2 linked regions of the Bdellovibrio bacteriovorus HD100 genome follow. The protein of the gene in region 2 interacts with the protein of the main gene of each other region in a pairwise test. Links are inferred from orthologs where the notes say so. Each region holds a gene or a part of one and is shown on either strand. Other genes may lie near its edges.

What was found.
Region 1: the proteins of secD (region 2) and pheT interact in binary tests that used the Escherichia coli proteins (3 or more experiments, as listed by UniProt). The link is inferred for Bdellovibrio bacteriovorus HD100 from one-to-one orthologs.

Annotation. Positions count from the first base shown.
Region 1 is NC_005363.1:1,565,782-1,576,403, forward strand. The notes cover bases 7,030-10,150. They hold pheT (phenylalanine--tRNA ligase subunit beta), read left to right. Parts: upstream 7,030-7,429; coding sequence 7,430-9,871; downstream 9,872-10,150. Other genes in these bases: pheS (phenylalanine--tRNA ligase subunit alpha), read left to right, coding at 7,030-7,433; BD_RS07460 (integration host factor subunit alpha), read left to right, coding at 9,977-10,150. Also shown: BD_RS07410 (hypothetical protein), read left to right, coding at 1-473; mvaD (diphosphomevalonate decarboxylase), read left to right, coding at 470-1,450; BD_RS07420 (mevalonate kinase family protein), read left to right, coding at 1,440-2,327; BD_RS07425 (DNA alkylation repair protein), read left to right, coding at 2,354-3,091; BD_RS07430 (TrmH family RNA methyltransferase), read right to left, coding at 3,129-3,884; BD_RS07435 (hypothetical protein), read right to left, coding at 3,893-4,306; BD_RS07440 (winged helix-turn-helix domain-containing protein), read right to left, coding at 4,303-5,430; BD_RS07445 (16S rRNA (guanine(527)-N(7))-methyltransferase RsmG), read right to left, coding at 5,430-6,296; more of pheS, read left to right, coding at 6,408-7,029; more of BD_RS07460, read left to right, coding at 10,151-10,309; BD_RS07465 (MerR family transcriptional regulator), read left to right, coding at 10,281-10,622.
Region 2 is NC_005363.1:2,126,063-2,138,522, forward strand. What follows is about bases 5,616-8,580. They hold secD (protein translocase subunit SecD), read right to left. Parts: upstream 7,963-8,580; coding sequence 6,268-7,962; downstream 5,616-6,267. Other genes in these bases: secF (protein translocase subunit SecF), read right to left, coding at 5,616-6,258; yajC (preprotein translocase subunit YajC), read right to left, coding at 7,962-8,303; tgt (tRNA guanosine(34) transglycosylase Tgt), read right to left, coding at 8,504-8,580. Also shown: BD_RS10170 (efflux RND transporter permease subunit), read left to right, coding at 1-173; BD_RS10175 (hypothetical protein), read left to right, coding at 170-568; BD_RS10180 (TolC family protein), read left to right, coding at 580-1,794; BD_RS10185 (hypothetical protein), read left to right, coding at 1,805-2,233; BD_RS10190 (DUF366 family protein), read right to left, coding at 2,316-2,885; 7-cyano-7-deazaguanine synthase QueC, read right to left, coding at 2,891-3,586; single-stranded-DNA-specific exonuclease RecJ, read right to left, coding at 3,583-5,310; more of secF, read right to left, coding at 5,320-5,615; more of tgt, read right to left, coding at 8,581-9,658; tRNA preQ1(34) S-adenosylmethionine ribosyltransferase-isomerase QueA, read right to left, coding at 9,663-10,703; BD_RS10230 (DMT family transporter), read left to right, coding at 10,787-11,635; BD_RS10235 (hypothetical protein), read left to right, coding at 11,708-12,130. UniProt on the Escherichia coli protein: Part of the Sec protein translocase complex. Interacts with the SecYEG preprotein conducting channel. SecDF uses the proton motive force (PMF) to complete protein translocation after the ATP-dependent function of SecA.

The sequences.
Region 1 (10,622 bases), 560 kb from region 2 along the record:
CGATGACCTTCTTTGAGAAGCGCAGTGGGATGATCTCTGTGACCAACTGGCCGTTTGAGGATCTGGAATTGTTGCTGGTTCATACCGGCAACAAGCTTGCGACCCACGAACATCTGCGCACGCTGCCGGTGTTCCCGACCGCAGGGCTTGAAAGCGCCATGCTGACGATCCGTGAAGCTTTCGACAAAATCGACAGCGCTCGCTTTGTCGAAGGTGTCAAAGCCTATGCCCAAGAACTGTTAAAACTGAATTTCACCTGTGAACCGACGCTAAAACTTTTGTCTGACATCCGTCAAATTCCAGGAGTCAAAGCCGCCAAAGGTTGTGGCGCTTTGGGGGTGGATGTGATGGCGATTGTGACGGCCAAAGGTGAAACTGCAGGTGTTAAAGCCTACTGTGAAAGCAAGGGCCTGTCCGTGCTTTCTTCCTCTGATAAAATCTCGTCCGGACTTCAGGTCCGAGGTAGCCTATGAAACAAGTGACTGTATCTGCTCCATCCAATATCGCCCTTATCAAGTACATGGGTAAAATTGAGGGCTCTGGCAATAAACCGACCAACGGTTCGTTGTCCTATACTTTGGAAAACCTGCGCACCTATGTTCGCCTGACTGAAGTCGACGGCGCACAAGATCAGTGGAAACCCTTGGTTCGTGAAGACCTGCAAAAAATCGAATTGTCTGAAAAAGGCCAGCAGCGCTTTATCAAGCACCTGCAAAATCTAAAGGACAAGTGGGGCATAAAACAAAGTTTCCTGATTGAGTCCGCGAACAATTTCCCATCAGACTGCGGTCTGGCCAGCTCGGCTTCCAGTTTTGCGGCCCTGACTTTGGCGGCGGCAGAAATGTTCCAGCAGATCAACCCACAGCCGTGGGGCACGGATAAAAAATATCTTTCCGAGCTTTCCCGCCAGGGTTCGGGTTCTTCCTGCCGTTCCTTGTTCACACCGTGGGCGTTGTGGCAGCATGAGTACGCCGAGCCGATGGCGTTTGAAGTCAAAAACCTGCACCACATGGTGGTGATTGTCGAAGACTCTAAAAAAGAGGTTTCCAGTTCTGAGGCGCACAAACTTGTGACCACAAGCCCGCGTTTCACCGGTCGTCCAGAGCGTGCGGAATTGCGCCTGAAAGACCTAAGCATGGCCTTGCAGTTCAATGACTGGCATATCGCGCGTCAGATCGTCTGGGATGAGTTCATCGATATGCACCGTTTGTTTGAAACCAGCACGCCGTCTTTCACTTATATGAACGATGGATCCAAAAAGGTTCTGGAAGATTGCCAGGCGTTTTGGAACAAATGGCAAGATGGCCCTTTGGTGACCATGGATGCGGGTGCCAACGTGCACTTGTTGTTCCGTCATGATCAGAAAAAACAGTTCGCGCAGTATCGTGAGCATTTTGAAAAGGACTTCAAGGTCATGGCCTTTGAAGGTGTGAAAGACAATGTCCATTGATTTCACCTGCAAAGCCTTTGGTAAATGTATCATAGCTGGTGAGCACGCGGTTTTGCGTGGTGTACCGGCGGTGGTATTTCCCATCCAGTCCCGCAATCTGGATTTAAGTTATTCCCGCGGCGAGCAGCCGTTGGAACTGCGTCTGGTCGGGGATCACGGCAAAGAATTGCAATTGCTGGTGTGGGGCGTGCTTGAAAAGGCGTGCGAGCTTAAAGGCATTAAACGCTCCGATTTAAAAGGCACCTTGTTGCTGGAATCCTCCATTCCTGTGGGGGCGGGCATGGGCGCTTCCGCCGCGCTTTGTGTGGCCCTGACCCGTTGGTTGGGATATCTGGGGTATGTTGTTGAAGAGGACTACTATGAATTCGCCCGCAATTTGGAAAACCTGTTCCATGGTGAATCCAGCGGCGTTGATATTGCCGTTGCCTTAAGTGGTGAAGGTCTGCGTTTTGTACGTAATGGCGAAAAGAAGCCTCTGACCCCGGCGTGGAAACCGCACTGGTACATCTCTTATTCTGGCAAACGCGGTGTCACCGTGGATGCTGTGAACAAGGTGAAAGACCTGCTTCTGAAAAATCCCACAGTGGGTGAAAAGATCGATCAGCAGATGGCTGAAGCCGTGGGCATCTTGGAAACAGCCCTGAAGATGGATGAAAAAACAGGCCTGCCAGTTTTGGCAAAAGCCCTGACCCTGGCAGGTGACTGCTTTGAAAAGTGGGACCTGAACGAAGGCGAACCCGCAAAACACATCGCCTGGCTCAAAGAACAAGGCGCCCTGGCCGTAAAACCAACCGGTTCTGGCGGTGGCGGCTACGTCTTGTCCCTGTGGACCTCACTGCCCCCGGCAGAAATCCAATCTCAATTAATCCCCTGCTAAAAGGTGCCTGGTTGAAGGCGGCGAGCATGAAGAAAAAGTCAGGCATTTCGCAAGCATTGTCAGCGGTATCGCAGCTGCAAAAGGACGTTCAAAGTCATGCGGATGCCAGTCGCGCCGTCGTCTTGCAAAGATTCTTCAAAACCGGAAAAGGCGAGTATGCTGAGGGCGATGTCTTTTTAGGTCTGACCGTTCCGCAAAGCCGTAAAATCGCCAAAAAGTATGCTTCCGCTCTTAGTTTGAAAGAGCTTGATAGTCTGGTGAAGTCCGCGAATCACGAAGAGCGTCTGATAGCTCTGCTGATTTTGGTGTCGCAGTTTCAAGAGGCCACTGAAAAAGAACAAGCCCGTATCTTTAAGCTTTATATCAAGAATTCAAAGTACGTGAACAACTGGGACCTGGTGGACACCTCCGCACCAGCCATTGTTGGTGGCTATCTGCTGAGTCGAGATCGTTCTGTTTTGCAGAAACTTGCGACATCCAAGAACCTGTGGCAGCGCCGGATTGCCATGCTGGCGACTTTTCATTTTATCTATAATGGCGAGTCCGCCGACACACTTAAGATCGCAAAGCTTCTGTTGAAGGACGAGCACGACCTGATTCACAAGGCGGTGGGTTGGATGTTGCGGGAAATGGGTAAAAGAGTCAGCGAAGAAAAACTGCTGAAGTTTCTGGATCAATATGCGGCCAAGATGCCAAGAACGATGCTGCGCTATTCTTTGGAAAAGCTGCCTGCCGAAACACGCAGGCATTACATGAATAAATAAACAGGCGCAGTTCACGCCTGCGCCATGACTGAACGGGTTAGCGGTGCTGACAAGAATAGCTGTACAGTGCAATACTGCCAGCGACGGTGGCATTCAGGGATTCCACACTCTGTGTAGCTACAGACAGGCGCTGCAGGTTCTTAATCCCACTGAAGCCAGGACCTTCTTCGCCCAAGGCAATACGCACATTTTTAGGCCATTTGAAATTCGCGACACTTTCGCCCTTCATGTCCAAAGCATAGATCTGATCATTGTTGGAAACAAAGTCTGCAAATTTACCGATCTTAAACAACGGCAGTTTCAGCAAAGCCCCCGCGGAAGCCTTGATCGCTTTGGGATGGTACGGGGAACAGCTTTCTTCGGTCAGAATCATTTTGCTCGCACCAAATGCCAAAGAGGAACGCGCCAAAGCGCCCAGGTTGGAAGGATCGCCCAAGGGGGAGATCACTTCCAGGCCTTCAGCTTTTGCAGTTGTAAGCGGAGCGATCTCTTTCGGTTCCAGAACCAGAAGATTGTAGTGCGTGCCCACGACGTCAATTTCGTTAAACAGTGCTTTGGGCAGTTTGAAAACCGGGATGCGCTGGCCTTTAAGCTTAGGCGCGGTCATCGTCACGGACTTCAGGTCCTCGTGCACGATTTCACCCTTGATGCGGAAATTCGGGTTTTCCAAAAACTCTTCGATCAGCTTTTCGCCCATCAGAATAAATTCAGAATGCTTTTTAATTCCGCGCGCAGAGCTGAGGTCGCTCCAGCGGCGGAAATGGTCGTTGGTTTTAGAGCTGATTTCAATCACGGCTGTTCCTACTCGCGGCGGTAAAGTTTCAGGTCGAAGTATTTCTGCGGACCTTTGATGATACGAATCTTGGTTCCGTCCAGGTCTCTGAAGACAATCACGTCATAGAAGTGGGTCGGATCCATGGCGATCTTACCATAGAACAACGGACCGTCCGCCTCCAGCCAACCGGTGGCTTTGTGTGTGAACAGGGCATGGGACTTGATGCGCAATGTGGACAGAGCGTCGCCTTCACGCATTTCCAGATTCACAAACCAGATGGAGTTGTGATCATAAGCCACCCAGTCGCCCTGGAGCTGTTCGCAAGTGACCGGAGTCAGTGAAACAAACGTTGGCCATGGAATGACGGGGTCACCACCCGGGCCGCGGGCATGGGCTGAAATACTGAAAACAGCGAGAATTACTAACAGGAGTGTTTTCATAAAGTAGCTTCCTCCGATTGTCTGAAGTGCACAGATGATTGCGGATTAAAGTAATAACCTTTGCGGTCGCGCAAGATGTATCTTGGGCTTTCCATGTCAGGCTCAAGCAGGGCGCGCAGACGTTTGATCGAAACGTAAATCAGATTGTCATGCAGTTCAGGGTCATAAGCCTGCTGCCAGATGATTTCTATCAGATCTTCCTTGGAATAACGGGTGCCGGCTTTTTTGATGAACAATAAAGCCAGGTCAAAAAGAATATGCTGATTGCGGAAGTCAATCAGGCCCTTGGTGCGCTCCTGAACACTGCGTGCTGCCTCGTCGATCTGGAAATCAAACTGAGGTGCATTGCGAACAATATCTTCAGGGCACATTTGACGGATGAATTTATAAACGCGTGGCAGACGGGCTTTGTCCGTTCCACGCAGCGCCAACTCTGCATAAATGCGATAAGCTTCTTTGTTACCCAGTTCGCGGTTCACATGGGCCATTTGCGCCAGGATACGGGAAATCAGCAGGTGGAAGCCATGCAGTTTGGCTTGTTCATAGCAGTCCCACAAAAGATCATTCGCCGCTTCCAGTTTGCCGGTTTGCGTGAAGATGTGTGTGCGCAACAGACGGGACGTCAGCTGCATTTCGGCGTTATCCATTTCAGCCAAAATGGTGTCGAGCTTGTTCAGCTGCAGCAGGCTTTGCGGGAAGTGGGCTGGTTCAAAAGCGCGGGTCATTGCATTGGTGAACAGGGCGCGCACCAGTGTGTCCAGGTCGCCAGTTTGCGTGGCTTTGGCGATGGCCGAGTTGATGTAGTCTTCGGACTCTTGAATTTTACCGTTGGCCAAAAGCCAGGAGCCGATCAGGTTTTCGGCCATGGCCTGAAGGCCCTCGTCAGAAGAGTTGCGGCTTAATTTCAGAGTTTGATCAATCACGGATTGAGCTTCAGAAAGCTCTTCCAGTTCATGGCAGCATTGGAAGTACAGGCGGGCGGACTCGATCCAGTCTTGGGAAAGTCCGCGGGCCGAAGCCTCCACCATGGCTTCTTCACTCAATAAACGGGCCTCGTGCAGCGCCCCTTTACGGTGCTGCAAACGTGCCAGTTGCAATGAAGTGTTCTGGGTGGAGTTTGACATCAGTACTTAGCCCAGCGTCTTTTTTCTTCGTTGGACAGCTCGTCCATCAAAAGCTCTTCGCCTTCGTCTTCTTCCGGCAAAGGCATGTTTTTGATTTTTTCATAAACGACCAGACGGCGTTCGTGCGGAGTTTGCGGCAGGGAATACGCCACGTCCTGAACCAGTTTGTAGTACTCGCCCCAGTCTTTTTTGGCGGCTTCAATTTCAGGACCCACGCCGGGGCCTTTCATGAAGTAAACGCGGCCGCCGATTTCAAGGCAGCTCATCACGTTCCCCAGGGTGTTGCCGATATCTTCAACCGCGCGGGTGATGGCGCCGCGAACCGGATAAACGCAATGTTTGTTGATGTTGCGGCCCAGAATGTCGAGGTTTTTAAGATTCATCTCGCTGCGGACATGCTTGAGGAATTCCACACGGCGCTGAACGCCTTCACCCAACAGGATCTGTTGATCCGGGTACATGATTTTAAGTGGAATTCCCGGGAAGCCAGGGCCCGTGCCCACGTCCAGCAATGGGAACTGCAGGTCGGTGTATTTCATGATGATGATGCTGTCGATGAAGTGTTTGATGGCCACATCACGAAGTTTCAGAAGTCTTGTGAAGTTCTCTTTTTCCTGATTCAGCATCAAAAGGCGGTAAAAGTGCGCCAGTTGCTGTCTTTGGCTGTGGCTGACCAGATCAAATCCGTGATTGCGGAAGACATCAGCAAGGCGGTCATTGGCCTCATGGATGTCATAGATCGTCTCTGGTTTCTTATGGCGGCCCATGTTGGAGGTCGCAGGAGGTGCGCCAGCGCCTTTGGACCCATGACGGGCTTCTTGGCGGGCTTTATACGGGCTGTAGTTGGTCTTGTTCTTATGGGCCATAGCAGTCGGGGGAACATAGGTCTAAAGGCCTTAAACCTCAAGTCTTTTCTGCGCCGTGTGTAAAAGCTAAATGCTTGAAAATACGGGCCTCCGGAGGGATATTGAGAACCTATGTCGACGACCAAACTTGATTCCATCAAAGATAACGCCCTGGCGGCCTTTAAAGCGGCCCCCAGCTCCAAAGACCTCTATGATCTGAAAGTTCAGTACCTGGGTAAAAGCGGGTCCCTGACTGAAATCATGAAAGAAATGGCTTCTTTGCCGAAAGAGGAAAAGCCTCTGTTTGGTAAAAAAGTAAATGAAGTGAAGCAGCTTCTGGAGGCCGCTTACACCGAAGCAGAAGACGCTCTGAAAAAGAAAGAGATCTCTGCCAAAATGGCGGCGGAGGAAATCGACATGACTCTGCCGGCGTTCTCCCAGCCAAAGGGGACCGCGCACCCGGTGAATATCGTAGTGGAAGAAATCTTCACCGTGATGTCCCGTCTGGGTTACAGCATCCGCACAGGTCCGATGATCGAGAAGGATTATTATAACTTTGAAGCCCTGAACATTCCGGCGGATCACCCCGCACGTGACATGGCCGACACCTTCTTCGTCGACAAAACCCACGTTTTAAGAACACACACGTCTCCGATTCAAATCCATTCTTTGGAAAATGAAGAGCTTCCATTGCGTGTGATCGGGACGGGCCCGGTGTTCCGTTGTGACAGCGATATTTCTCACTTGCCGAACTTCCATCAGATTGAAGCTTTGTGCGTGGATGAGAAAATCTCCATGGCGGACCTGAAGGGCACCATCAGCTTCTTCGTGCGTGAGTTCTTCGGTCCGGGTCTGAAAACTCGTTTCCGTCCAAGTTACTTCCCGTTCACCGAGCCTTCTGCGGAAGTGGATTGCTCGTGCCCGATCTGTAAAGGCAAAGGCTGTTCTTTGTGCAAACAAAGCGGCTGGATTGAAATCGGCGGTTGCGGTCTGGTGAATCCGAAAGTGTTCCAGGCGGCAAAAATTGAATATCCTAAGTGGCAGGGCTTTGCCTTCGGATTTGGTGTTGAGCGTATGGCCATCATCAAGTACGGCATCGAAGACATCCGCTTGTTCCCTGAAAACGACGTAAGATTCTTAAGGCAGTTTGTAAAATGAAGATCAGTTTAAAATGGCTCCATGATTATGTTGATGTGACCGAATTCTTCCAAAAGCCGGAAGTGCTGGCGGAAGCTTTGACCCGTGGCGGTTTGGAGGTTGAAGAAATCACCAATCGCGCGAAAGACTTCAATCACGTGGTGATTGGTCACATCCTTGAAAAAGACAAGCATCCGAATGCGGATAAACTTTCCCTGTGTCGTGTTTCCACGGGCGAAGGTGTGGTTCACCAGATCGTGTGTGGCGCACAAAACCACAAAGCGGGTGACCGTGTGATCGTGGCGTTGCCGGGGGCTGTATTGCCGGGCAATTTTGCGATTAAAAAATCAGCGGTTCGTGGTGTGGATTCTGCCGGCATGCTGTGCTCTTTGAAAGAGCTGGGCTTGGCGACGGAATCGGAAGGCATTGCGATTTTGCCTGCGGATGCTCCGGTGGGTAAAGCTTATGCGGAATACGGCGGTTATGACGACGTGACTTTCGAACTGAAAGTGACGGCGAATCGTGCAGACTGTCTGTCGCACTTCGGTTTGGCGCGTGAGGTTTCCACTTTGTTCGGTAAAGAGCTGAAAGTGCCTTCCTCTGAGCTTAAAACCAATGGCAAATCCAGCAAGTCTGAAATTGCATTGGACGTCAAAGCCTTCGATCTGTGCCCTCGTTACGCGGGTCGTTTCTTGAAGGGTGTGAAAGTGGGACCAAGTCCTGCCTGGTTGAAAGCGCGCCTTGAAAGCGTGGGCATGAACTCCATCAACAACATCGTGGACGTGACAAACTACGTGATGTTGGAGCTGGGTCAGCCATTGCACGCCTTTGATGCGGCTTTCATCAACGGAAAAAAAATCATCGTGGACCGTGCCGTCGCTGGTGAAAAATTCATCACTCTGGACGGAACTGAAATCGCTCTGAACGGCGCTGAACTGACTATTCGTGATGTGAACCATCCGGTGTGTCTGGCGGGTGTTGTGGGTGGCAAAAACTCGGGCGTTTCTGATTCCACGACCGAAGTCTTCCTGGAAGCGGCTTACTTCCTGCCGATGAGTGCGCGTAAAACTTCACGTTCGCACGGTATCGACACGGATTCTTCTTACCGCTTTGCCCGTGGTGTGGATCCAGATGGAACTTTGCGCGGCTTGAACCGTGCCGCGGCTTTGATTTTGGAAGTGGCGGGTGGCGAAGCTTATGCTGATCATCATGACTTCTATCCAAATCCGGTGAAAAAAGCGCCGGTGGATATCACCATCAAAACGGTTTCTGACCGTTTGGGTTATGAAGCTGAAGAGCACAAATTCGTCGACTTCATGAAACGTCTGGGTTGTGAAATCAACAAAAAGGGCGAGACCTTCACGGTGCTTCCTCCGACCTTCCGTTTCGACATCGAACAGGACATGGACCTGGTTGAAGAGTACGCTCGCCTGAACGGGTATGAGCATATTCCAGAGGCATTGCCGGCTTTGGCGGCAGCTCCAAGCTTCCAGGACAAGACTTTCATGTTGAACCGTACCACCAGCGAACTTTTGCGTGGTGAGGGCTTCCAGCAAGCGGTGAACTTTGCCTTTGTTGGTTCCAAAGCTCAAAAAGCATTCTTGGGTTCTTTGGAGGCCTTGAAAGCGACGGGTCTGGCAGCCACGGAAAAGGAAATCCGCATCTTGAATCCTCTGAATGAGGAAATGGATGTGATGAGAAGCTCCTTGAGCTTTGGTCTGTTCAAAAACCTGAACCATAACTTCCACTCCGGCAACATGCAGGGTCGTCTGTTTGAGATCGGCAGCACGTTCTTTGTTAAGGATGACGGAAGTTTTGCGGAAGGCAGCCGTGCCGGGATGGCTATCTGGGGTCGCGCAAGCAACCTTTGGAACAAATCCCTGGATTATCCGGTTGTTTATGAACTTAAAGCGGCAGTTGAAGTTCTTTTGAAGTCTTTGAATATCTCTTCTTACACCTGGGTGACTCCGGCGAATAAGTCCGAGGTTCCGGAGTTCCTGCATCAAGGGCAGTTTGCACAGCTTTTGGTGGAAGGTAAGAAAGTGGGCTTCATCGGCACACTTCATCCGCTTCTGCTTGAAGACAATAAGATCCGCGTTCCTGCGGCTTTGGCCGAATTGGATCTGGATCAGCTTTATAAAGGTCAGCCTCGTCCATACCGCATCCAAAGCGTGTCCAAGTTCCCGATCGTGGAGCGTGACTTCGCCTTTGTGATGCCAAAAGCCCTGAAAGTCGGCGATGTCCTGAAAGACATCCGCAAGGCCGGAGCAGGTTTGCTTCTGAACGTGGACGTCTTTGACCTGTACGAAGGCGAGAAGATGGAAGCAGGCAAAAAATCCGTAGCGATTCGTATTTGGCTGCAGGATAAAAATGCCACACTGCAAGAAACCCAGATTAACGAGACAACAACCAAGATTCTAGAGAGTCTGAAGAAGAATTTTGACCTTTCTGTGAGATAAATTCTTGATTGTTTTCAGTTAGTTGTTACGATTTTATGTAGCACTTGAAGAATTTTAATGGAGTGAATGACTATTATGGCAGGCCAGAACTTAGGTAAATCAACTGTGACTAAGGCCGATATCGTCGAGAACGTATATCAGAAGATCGGTTTCTCCAAGAAAGAGGCTTCTGAATTGGTGGAACTTGTTTTCGACACCTTGAAGACTGTTCTTCAAGATGGCGAAAAAGTTAAGATTTCTGGTTTCGGTAATTTCGTTGTTCGTGGCAAGAACGAGCGTATTGGTCGCAACCCGCAAACCGGGGAGCAGATCAAGATCTCTGCACGCCGTGTTCTTACTTTCCGTCCGTCTCAGGTTTTGAAGGCGATGTTGAACGGTGAAGAGTACGCTCACTTAAAAGATGAGGACGATGATGATGACTACGACGACAATGAGTAATCCGTCCCTGGAAGCTGACAGCTCCGAGCTGTCGCTAGGGGATCATCATATTGATTTTGTCGAAGAGACCGAAAAAGCCACTTCCGTTCCTGTGACGGCGGCGACTCCGATTTCCATCCCGGCGATGCTGTGTGATGAGAAGCTTCTGGAAGAAATCAATGCCATTCCGGACAAAATGGGTTTCAAGATCGGCGACGTGGCTGAGATCCTGGGCATCAAACAATACGTTCTTCGTTACTGGGAAACAGAGTTTGAAGTTCTTCGTCCGAAAAAAGCCTCTAACAACCAGCGCATGTACACTCGTAAAGATGTT
Region 2 (12,460 bases):
CAGGAGCCCCGGGCCGCGAGATCCTGCATCCGGTGGCCATCGTGATCGTCGGCGGCCTATTAAGCAGCACCTTGCTGGATATGTACCTGACTCCAGCTATTTTCTGGAAGTTTGGTAAAAATTCCGCTTTAAAACATATTGAAGAAACTGAAAAACAAGGAGTCCTTTCATGAAACGCACCCTGAAAAGCCTGATCCTTCTGGCATCTCTGTCACTGTCTCCGCTGGCGCTGGCCCACGAAGGCCATGATGTGCCCGGCACATTGAAAGCCCAGCATGGCGGCATTCCAAAAACCGGAAAGCTGCTCAATATGGAAATGCTGGCGATTGAAAACAAAGTGCAATTCTTCCCGCGCGCTCACGAGGGCGAAAGTGTTGACATTAAAAAGATCAAAATCACCGGCACCGCCAAATCCCCTAAGGGAAAACCGGCGACACTTCAGTTCACACCGACCGCAAATTCATTCGACACGACCGTGGACTTTCAGGGATCCCACCGCGTGAATCTTGAGATCAAGGTCGACTATGAAGGCAAATCCGACACCTTCAAGTTTCTGGTAGAGAAGTAAAAGGAGTTCCTATGAAGTGGCAATGGGGTTTGATCACCCTGTTCTTCAGTCTTAGTGCGACTGCGCAAAATCTGACCAGCCTGCAACAGCAACTGGCCAGCAACAATCCGGAATTGCGCGCAAGCATTGCTCGCCAACAGGCCGGCCAAAGTCAGGTCAAGGCCCAGTGGAGCCCTTTCCTGCCCGAGCTTTCCGCTTCTGCGGGATACGGCAAAGAGAATACTTTGCACGACAAGGACGATGGATACGTTGGCTACCTAAGCGGCCAGTGGAACATCTATCGCGGCGGTCAGGACTGGAAACAGAAAAGCATCGCCACACAAGAAAGCCTCATCGCGGATCTCGATCTCGAGATCACATCCCGCCGTTTGCACCGCGAACTGGGGGAGGCCTACTACGAGGCCCTGCTGAACACGCATTTCATTTCAGTCGACTCAGAAAAGCTGCAATTCCTGCACAACTTGCGCGCCATGGCTCAGAAAAAAATCAATGCCGGCCTGACTTCCAATGTGGATGCCATAGAGCTGGATCTGGAAGAAAGCACCCTGTCAGCTGAGATCGAGACCCATAAGACCGATCTATTGGTCTCCAAAGACAAAATCAAAATCCTGATCAACAGCGACAGCGCGGTTCAACTGACTGCGCAAGAGTCCTTCCCACGCGTCAGTGAGGCTGACTTTTCAAAATCAGAACTCACTCGCAATCCGACCCTGCGAAAGCAAGAGGCCCTGGAGCAAAGCTCGCAGCTTCGTCGCCAGCAAACTCAAAGCGAATACCTTCCCAGCATTGACATCAATGCCCAGTACGGCCGCCTGGTTCCTCAGTATGAAGACCCTTTGAAAGGGACCGAGTCCCGGGTTTCACTTCTGATGACCTGGACTCTTTTCTCTGGGCTTGAAACACGCTTTAAAAGTGCCGCCGCCGCAGACATCGAAAAAGCCCAGGGCTTCGAAAAAGCCGGCACCCGCCTGCAACTGGAGACACAAGTTTCCAGCCTGCGCAACAAGGCCCGCGAACTTTTGCAACTGCGCACGTTACTGGAAAGACGCCAGACACTGACTCAGAAATACTATGACCTGACGCTGTCTGAATACCGCCGTGGTGTTAAAAACTCTGCGGACCTTGCCAGCGCCACCAACAGCCTTTTTGACAACCGCACCCGCCTGCTGGAAGTCCAAAAAGAACTTGCGATCCTGAAACTGAAATTTGACGAACTGACCCTTTAAGGAGAACACCATGAAATTGCTAGCAACTCTTATTCTACTTCCCGCACTGTCCTGGGCCCATGGCGAAGACAAACCGGGCCCTCACGGCGGTCACATTCAAATGCCCGGCGCCTTTCACACTGAAATCACCGTGGACAAAGACCAAAGCGTGCACGTTTATCTGCTGGATATGAACTTTGCAAATCCGACCATCAAAGATTCCTCTGTGGCTGTGACCGCAAAGAATAAAAAGTCCGAAATAAAATACACCTGCTCCGTGATGGGCAATGACCACTATCACTGCATCCCGAATGGAAAAGTCCCGGCCAAAACGAATTTGATTGTTCAAGCAACAAGAGAAAAAGCCGTAGGCAACGAAGCCGTTTACAAACTGCCTCTACCAGCCTTCAAAGAATCGAAAAAGGAATCCAAAAAAGAAGACCACTCCCACCACCACTAAGCAAAAACGTGCTGGGCCTAGGCGGCTCAAAAAGACCCAGATGCAAGGCGGAGGCGAAGTCAGATGGGCCTTTTTCAGCCGCCTAAGGGACGGGGCGGACTTTTTGGGTGGCTATGGTAATGGATTCGAATTCGCGACGGAACAGGGACATCAGGTCTTCAGCCACGCGCACTGGATCCAATTGCAGATCCTGCAAAGACAGGGTTTCAACCGGAGTGCCCTTGTTGGTGACGTTCATCGCGAAGTGAACCATCACGGACACTGGCGAACGAGTCGCAATGCTGATGCTAAGTTTTTTGGTATCCAGATAGATATCATCGCCGTCACGGCGAACTGATTTGCCGGTCAGAAGACCCTTCCCGTGAGTCTGCACATAGTCTTTCGCAATCGAAGCAAACAGGCGCTGCAAAGCCACGCCTGAAAATAAATCCCTGTCAAAGACCTCGATAATAAAATGAAGCATTTCATCGGACTGGATCACCGCTTTTTCAAGCAGATCCTCACCATCCACCATGTGATCAAATGGGATAGAACAAGCCCCCACCCACGACACAATGGAGGGCCCCAGAATTCCATGATCCAGATACGCAAACAAAGAACGTAGCTGGGAACCGTCATAGGCAAATTTCTTTTCAATAAATGAAGTTTCCATCCGCACTACTCCTTAAAAAGATGTTTCACATCAATGTTGGCTGAAGCAAAAGCCCGTTTGGAACGAAGACAGGATTCACACTGCCCGCACCACTTGTCACCCGAGAAGTAACAAGGCCAGATCAGCTCCCAGGGAACTTTCAGGCCCTGCCCCAGGCGAACGATATCCGGCTTTTTCAAGTGAGCCGTATAACAGCCCACCGTCACGTGATTGGACGTGGAATACCACAGGGACTTAGTCGCTTGTTCCAAAAATTCACGGGAATTGTCCGGGAAGGTGGCAGCCTCTTCGGCATTAAATCCCGGGATCACGGCATCGGCACCCAATGCTTCGGCGTAAGCCGCTGCGATATTCAAAAAAATCCCATTGCGATTGGGAACCCAGACCGACTTGGCCGTCTCTTCAGATTTTTGCTGATTGTCGATTTCAACGGCAGATCCCGTGGGAACGGCCTGATCCTCGACCAGCAAAGAAGACTTGTTAAAATCCTTGAACCACGGAAGCTCGACAACTTTATGCGGAATCCCCAGATGCTTGGCGATGTTCGCCGAAGCTTCCAGTTCTTTCTTGGCGGCGCGCTGACCGTAATTGAAAGTCAAAGCCAGAACAATTTCATGATGGTGTTTGATAGCCTCGTAAGCGTTCACCGTCGAGTCCAAACCCGCCGACAAAAGCACTACGACCTTTTTGTTTTTTTTCATGTGGCTGCCTTTAAATCCCGAATAAGAATCTGAACTGTCTTTTGCCCGGCAAAATAGTTCCACTGCAGTTCACCCAGAACATGGTAGAACCCTGGCACATTCGTCAAGGTATCCAGCTGGCGCGGTGTCGGCGTGAACAACAAAGCTTCCGCGGAAGCCCCGCCATCGGCATCAGCAATCTTCAATCGAAGATGACCGCCCTTCAGCTCGCGCTTGGACAAAACCTGAACATTGGTAAAATGAATCAAAGGAATCGAGAACCCCGCCCCGAACGGACCGACGAAATCATACCACTTCATCAGAGCTTCGCTGACTTCGGAAAGCCCGGCTTCAACATCATAGAAGATTTCAAGCGGTTTTGGCTTTTCGCGCAAATCCGAGAAATGATCCGCTAGTTTCCCCACGAAAGTGGAAACCTTGGTTTCAGCAATTTCAAAACCCGCCGCGGCCGAGTGACCTCCGAAACGACTGAGCAATTCCTGCGCCGAAGACATCGCTTCCACCAGGCAGGCTTCCTGACCTTGTGGCAAACGGGCACTGCCCACGATCATGCCATCATCACCCACCGCACCCACAAAGGCCGGTTTGTTATAGACTTGGGTCAGCTTGGTCGCGATCAATCCAAGAACGCCTCGATGGAAATTTCTGGAAGCCACAAAGACGAAATCCTGATGAGGCCAGCCTTGAAGTAATTGTTGAGCTTCAGCTTCCGCATCCCCCTGCAACTGCACGCGGGTGGAATTATTCTTCATCACTTGTCGAACCATATCGCGGGCTTGGCTTGGATCATCCAACAGGAATATATCAATCGGAAGAATGCCGGATTCCATGCGCGAAAGCGCATTCAGTTTTGGAGCAAAACGAATTGCCACATCCTGACTGGTCAATGGGCGTCCGGTCAGATCCAATTCTTCAAGCAATGCTCGAAGTCCGGCGCGCTTGGTTTCAGCCAGCTTCACCAGGCCGTGTTTTACCAGCACGCGGTTGTCATCCACCAGCGGAACCATGTCTGTCAGAGTGCCAATGGTAAAGTAATCTAGTACCTCTTTTAAATCCCAATTGTTTTTAGGCAGTTGTGGATGATCGTGGAAGTGACGTTTCAATCCACGCAAAAGATAGAAGGCAACACCGGCACCACAAAGATAACCCAATCCCGACGGACAATCGCCTTGATTGGGATTCACCACCACAAAGGCAGAAGGAATGGTATCGGCAGGCAAATGGTGGTCGGTCAGAATAACATCCACACCCAGTTCATTGGCTTTATCAATCGCCGCGTGCGCGGTGATACCAACGTCTACAGTGATGATCAGACTGACACCTTGCTTTTTCAGTTCTTCCACAGCATGGGCATGGAAGCCGTAACCTTCAGCCAGACGTTTGGGCTGATAGTGCAAAACATCGGGGAAACCCAAGGCCAGCATGCCGGTTTTCAGCAACGCCAGACCGGAAGTTCCATCCAGATCGAAGTCAGCATAGATGCAGATTTTTTCTTTATTCAGGTACGCCTGACCCAGGCGCTCAAGAGCTTGAGACATCCCCTTAAGTACAAGAGGATCTTTCAAATCAGCGAGCTTCGGGAAAAGAAGCTTCTCAACATGGGAAGCTTCGGCAAAACCGCGGGCTGCAAGAACCTTCGTGATGAGCTTCGGCCATTGCCCCTCGACATTCGAGGGGATGACTGGCTCATTTTCAGATTCCCGCAGCGTCCACAAAGGATTCATGAAAAACCCTTAAGCCGCTTTAGCTTTTTTGAACTGGAGCTTGTCCATCAAAAGTACGAAAGGAGCCGCTACGTAGATAGAAGAGTAAGTACCGAAGAAGATACCAACACAGATAGAGAACGCGATGTCTTCAACTGTGCCATCAGCAAAGATGTAAAGGCAAAGAGCAGATACGAAAGTGGTCCCGGACGTGATCAAAGTACGCACCAACATTTCGTTGATGGACTTGTTGATAACGAACTTAAAGCCCTTGTCGTGGTTACCAGTGTCAACCTCACGAATACGGTCAAATACGACGATGGTGTCATTCAGAGAGAAACCAATCAGTGTCATGATCGCAGCCAGGATGGACACATTCACTTCTTTACCAACAAGAACGAAGACCGCCAAAGTGATCACCGCATCGTGGAACAAGCAAAGCACTGCGCCCGGAGCGAACTTGTAGTCAAAACGAAGTGCCACGTAGATCAGGATCACCAGCAAGCAATAGAAGACTGCCAGCAAACCGTTACGCTTCAACTCTGCCCCCACTTGAGGACCCACAGTATCAATACGACGGATGTCCGGATTGGAAGCAACAAACTTTTCTGCAATGATACCACGAACCTTACCCAAGTCCGCATTCAGGATTTCATTGGTTTCTTTGTCCGTTTTACCTTCACGGCCCTGGAAACGAATGATGAATTCGTTGCCTTCACCGAAAGATTGAACACCCACTTCACCCAAATCCAAACCCGCGACAGAATCACGAACCTGATCAATGGTCACACCCTGGTCAAACTTCACCTGGATCTCAGTACCACCTTTAAAGTCGATACCGTAGCTGATGCCGTGAACTGCAAGATAAATCAAAGAAGCAACAACCAGGACCAGGGACACGCCCCCGAAGAACCAGGCTTTACCGACGAAATCAAAACGTCCAAAGGATTCTGTATTTTTATTAGACATATATACCTACTAAACCGACAACTTCTTAAGGTTGAACTTATTCACCAAAGTATCAACGATCACCTTGGACACAAACACGTTTGCGAACATGGACGTCACGATACCGATCAAAAGAGTGACCGCGAAACCACGCACCGGCCCTGTACCGAAGTACAACAGAACCACAGCGGTTGCCGCCGTCGTCACGTTGGCATCGATGATCGCAGACATCGCACGGTTGTAGCCTTCAGCCACAGCCACCTTGATTCCATGCCCCATTCGCAGTTCTTCCCGGATCCGCTCATTGATCAGAACGTTGGCATCAACTGCAAAGCCCACTGTCAATGCGATACCCGCAATACCTGGCAATGTCAGAGTCGCACCGAAAGTCGTCAACAAAGCAAAGATACCCAGGATATTCAGACCCAACGCCACGGAAGCCACAACACCCATGGATTTATAGTAAGCAATCATGAAGATAATGATGATCGCCGCACCAACATAAGAACCCAGTTTGGCTTTACCAATCGCATCGGCACCCAAAGTAGGCCCCACACGACGCTCTTCAAGTTGCTCCAAAGAAGCTGGCAACGCACCCGCACGCAGGGAAGTGGAGATCATTTTCGCCTCTTCCATCATGCCGTTACGGTCACGTCCGCCACCCAAAGTGATCACCGCTGAACCACCCGCGATACGATCACGGACACTTGGTGCAGATTTAACGATCTTATCCAAAACGATGGCCATTTGTTTGCCCACGTTATTGCCAGTCAGATCCGCGAACTTCTGAGCACCCGCAGAGTTGAATTGCAGGGACACTTGTGGAGAACCGTATTGGTCATAACCCACGAAAGCGTCATCCAAAGCGCCGCCCCCAAGGTCTGTGTCAGTTTTCAGAAGATAAGGGATGGCACCCGCATCGATAGTCGTCGCATTCGGAGCTTTTTCAAAGTAAACAACCGTTTTTTCAGGAAGTTTGCCAGCCAAAGCCTCGTTCACGCGAGTCACATAATCTGAATACTTGGTGTTTTCCATGTTGAAATTGCCGGCTTTTTCAACTTCGGCAATCATCACCTGAAGTTCCTGAGGTGTCTTTTCATGGGACACGATCATGAAATCCAGTTTCGCAGTTGTGTTGATAAGCTGTTTCGCTTTTTCAGCGTCAGCCATACCCGGCAACTGGATCAGGATGCGGTTGGCACCCTGCTGGGAAATCGAAGGCTCTGCCACACCGAATTCATCGATACGGTTACGGATGGTTTCGATGGACTGCTGAATAACACGATTTTTGTAGTCATTCAGGTAAGCATCGAAGTAACGAGCCGTCACAGATGTGTCTGTAGAGCTCACAACCTGCAAAACAGTTGAATATTTGTCGGAAATGAATTTCTCAACAGCAGCTTTACCAGCGGCATCAGCCACCACAACCTGAACCTCTCCGGATTCTGGCTTTTCGGACTTAACGTCAGCATAGGCCACGTTATCCTTGGTCATTTCCGCTTTAATGGTGCTGATCAGACGAGTGGTGCTTTCTTTAACCACCCCATCCACGTCCACACCCATAACAAGGTGCAAACCACCCTGAATGTCCAGACCATAATTCAGCTTTTGCTTCGAAGGCCACCAGGACACTTCCGACAGATTTACCAAGTTAGGCAATACCCACACCAAAGATGCGGCAACGCCCAATACTGCTACAAACGTTCTCCAGCGAAGACCTTCCATTATTTCTTTTCCTCTTGAGTTGCTGCTTTCTGAGATGTTGCGATCTGGCTGCGAAGCATTTTCACCTTAACACCGTCTGCGATCTCCAAAGTCACAAACTGTTCAGTGATGCCTTCTACACGGCCCAGGATGCCGGAGGAAGTGACAACTTCGTCACCTCTTTTGATTTCAGTCAGGAACTTCTGGTGTTCTTTCTGACGCTTGGACTGAGGGCGAATGATAAGGAAATAGAAGATGACGAAGATAAAGATGAACGGCACAAACATTTCGAAAGCCGATGGCTGGCCGCCAGGAGCTGCTGATTGTGCATGAGCTGTGGATACAAGAAGTCCGTATAACATTGATTCCTCCATAAACTGACAATTCTAACTGACGTTAAAATTCAGCATTATTCTTGGGAAGAATCAATACTTTAGTAGAAAGTCGATCAAAAAGGTTCGGATGCAAGGCGGAGGGCCTTCCCGCAGCGCAGGCGTGCTCTCTGCACGCCGGAGTGAGGACAAGGCCCGACAACGCAGCAGGCGGGCCTTTTTCATCGGCTTTAAGAATCTTTCTTGGCGAAGCGTGTTAAGCAGAAATCACGATACTCTGCCCAACGGCCCTGGGCGATAGCCTCACGCGCTTTTTCCATCACTTTCATATAGAAATGAATGTTGTGGATGGTGTTCAGACGGGATCCCAGGATTTCTCCACTCATGAACATGTGACGCAGGTAAGACTTGGAATAGTTCTTACAAGTGTAGCAATCACATTCCGGATCCAAGGCTGAAGGATCTTCCTTGTACTCAGAACGTTTGATGCTGACCTTGCCGTTCCAGGTGTAAATTGTCCCGTTGCGTGCCACTCTTGTAGGCATGACGCAGTCAAACATATCCACGCCGGAATCAATTGCGATAATCAAATCTGTCGGCGTTCCCACGCCCATCAGATAACGCGGTTTATTGGCTGGCATTCTTGGCGCCACATCCGGCAGCAACGCATGCATCAAATGCATCGGCTCCCCGACACTGAAGCCACCCAAAGCATAACCCGGAAGGTCCACGGAACAGATCTGCTCCATGGATTTCAAACGGTGCTTCAGGCTCAAACCGCCCTGTACGATACCGAACAACAGACTTTCCTTACGGGTCATCGCCGCCTGAGAACGCAGCAACCAGCGATACGTCAACGCCATGGATTTTTCGATCTCTTCATCGGTGGCCGGATACTTCAAGCACTCGTCAAAGGCCATGATGATGTCTGAACCTAGGTCCATTTGGATTTCCATGGATTTTTCAGGAGAGATAAAGTGCTTCGCGCCATCAAGATGCGAACGGAACTCCACACCCTCTTCAGTCATGTTGCGAAGCTGGGACAAGGAGAACACCTGGAAACCGCCAGAGTCCGTCAAAATCGGACCATGCCAGTTCATGAACTTGTGCAGGCCCCCCATGCGCGCGATGGTTTTTTCACCAGGACGCAAATGCAAGTGATAGGTATTCCCCAAAACAACCTGAGTGCCGCAGTCTTTCAGTTCTTCCGGCGTCATGGCTTTCACTGTGGCTTTGGTCCCCACGGCCATAAATACAGGCGTCTGCACCGGACCGTGCGCCGTCATCAGCGTGGCACGACGGGCATGGCCGTCAGTCGCGTGAACTTTGAATTCACCCAGTTTCATAGTTGCATCTGTTGCTGTGGAATTGTGACCGTCCAACATAACCTCACCCTTCGTGAACTGCCGACTTTGCGGCCGCGACCCAAACTGTCAGATCGCCATAAGAAAAGAGCCGGAACTTTCGCTCAATGGCCCATTGATAGCAAGCTTTTACTCGATTCAAGGAAGAAAATCCGGCGACCAAAGCCACCAAAGTCGACTGCGGCTGATGGAAATTCGTCATCAGACAATCGACCACTTTGTACTGATATCCCGGCTGAATCAGCAGCTTGGTAAAACCACTGAAACCAGTTTCGGACATCGCGCCCAACAGACCTTGCGCCGCACTTTCCAGCGAACGACTGGTGGTGGTGCCCAGCGACCAGATCTTACGACCTTCCGCCTTGGCTTTTTGCACTGCCGACCAGGTCGCCGCAGAGATTTCGACATACTCTTCGTGCATATCGTGATCATTCAAATCTTCCGCCGTCACCGGCAGGAAAGTTCCCAGACCCACATGTAAAGTGACTTCCAGAACTTTCACTCCGCGGGATTTCAGACCTTCGATATCCTCTGCAGAAAAATGCAGGCTCGCCGTCGGAGCCGCGAAACTGCCCGGATTTTTATTCCACGCCGTTTGATACCAGGATTCATCAGCATCCACCGTGTGGCGCTGTTCACGGGCTTTTTGAATGTAGGGAGGCAGTGGCAATTCAGCCACTTTTTGGAAGTAGTCTTCGCTGACTTCCTGACTCAGCCGAACGGTTTGCGGGCGGCCTTTTTGCTGCAAAGTCATCTGCACACCCAAAGGAAGCTCCAGCACAGAGCCAATTTTAAATTTCTTGGACGGGAACAAAACCTCCCAGTCCGTGGCATTGATCTGTTTCAGAAAAAGGATTTCAACGTCGCCCGAAAATACCCGGCGTTTCAGAACACGGGTGTTATTCACGACCAGCACATCGCCCGCCGGAATTCGCGACAACAAATCCTGCAGACTGATTTCCTGGGGCTCCAATTCACCTTCCACCCACATCACGCGGGACGGCCGCACAGGGGACGTGGCAATAAGCTCTTCAGGGTAGGAAAAGTCCAAATCGGTCAGTTTCATAGGTGGGCTTTGATACCATAAAACGCCATGGCGCGGCAGTTTTTTGTGGCCCGGCCCTATGGAAAGGGTTTAAAACAACAACCATGACTTTAGGACCCCTGTTACTTTTACTCTCTGCCCTGCTCCATGCAGCCTGGAATGGCCTGGCCAAAGCCTCTAAAGACAAGGAAAGCTTCCTTTTTCTGACCATTTTACTGAGTGGTTTGCTGACAGCGGCCAGCCTGCCAATCAGCGGGACGGGGTTCATTTTTCCAGACAACCGCGCCTTTGCCATCGCTGTTCTTTCAGGCGTTTTTGAGGGGTTCTATTTCCTGACGTTGTCCAAAGCATTGCGAGCTTCAAGCCTTGGGAAATCCTACGCCATCATGCGCGGAGGCGCCATGGTGCTGGTGTGGATGTATTCCACCGTACTTTTGGGGGAACGGGCCCACGGACTGCAGTTCCTGGGAGCTGTTTTTGTGCTTTTGGGAATTCTGGCCATGAATTTTCAGGATCTGCTGAAAGGAAAACGGCAGAATCTGAAAAACGATATCTGGGCCTATATCAGCGCAATCTTTATCGCTGGATATCATCTGGCCTATCATGAGGCCCTGACCGAGAACACCGATCCAAAACCTCTCTTTTTGGTGGCAATGATCGTATCACTGCCATTTCTGCTTTACGGAATCCGCAGTGCTCCTTGGCAGCGCTTAAAAGCCACCATGACTTCACACCCGGCCCGGGTTCTTTTGTGCGGCAGTTTCGCGACGGCTTCGTTTTTAATTTTCCTTTACGGCCTCAAAGTTTCCGCACCGGGGTTTGCGATTTCGCTGCGCAACTCCTCGATCTTTTTTGCGGTTCTCTTTTCGGTATTCTTAAAAGAGTCCCTCACCCGAACCCAAATCCTGGGGGCGACCACCATCGGACTTGGCGCTTTGCTGCTAAGCCTTTAAAAAAATCTGGACTGTTTGCGGAGTTCAGCGTCTCCTATCATTGTTATTTCACAACAAAAAGGAATGCTTCAAATGAACAAGGTCTCTCTTCGCTTAGGTCTGATCACAGCAGCCACTCTTTTCACCGCAGCCTGCGCCCACCACCCGGATGTTCGCGCCGGAGCTGACGGCGTTCACCGCGTCGTCATCGCCAGCGAAGACACCGAACAGGGCTCCCGCGAAGCCATCCGTCAGGCAAACAGCTTCTGCAAAGAACGCAACCAAACAGCCGCTTTCATCAACGAAAACTCCCAATACAAAGGCGACTATGATGAAAAGACTTATAAAACCGCAAAAAAAGCCAGCAAAGCAGCCCAAGTCCTGGGCAGCGCGACCTATGTTTTGGGTGGCCAAACAGAATCCACCGCCGGCGGGATCGTAGGCCTAGGCGGCGCCGTCGCCGACGGAGTTCTGGGTAACGGCTACAACGTCGAAATGAAATTCAAATGCATGTAAAAAAATGGGCGGGTCGTTGATCTGCCTTTAACACGACGATTTGGGGCCCGAGCTAGGCCCCTGTCGGCGCGCCGTTCGGCACGGCATCCTGCCTCGTCGCTTCCGCCTGCGGCGGAGGGCCATCCAGGCCCCGCGAAGGCCTCTCTCTGGCCGCCAGGGTCCTTCCTCGCTCCCCAAATTTTGCTATTTACGAACGAACAACGCCCCTGATTTTCGGCGCCAACCTACACAGCTCAGTGCAAAAACAAAAAAATATAAAACAGAGAGTCACGCGCGCGGGCACGTTTAAAAAAACGAAAGCCAAACTGTTTTTAGTAATGAGGGCCTTGA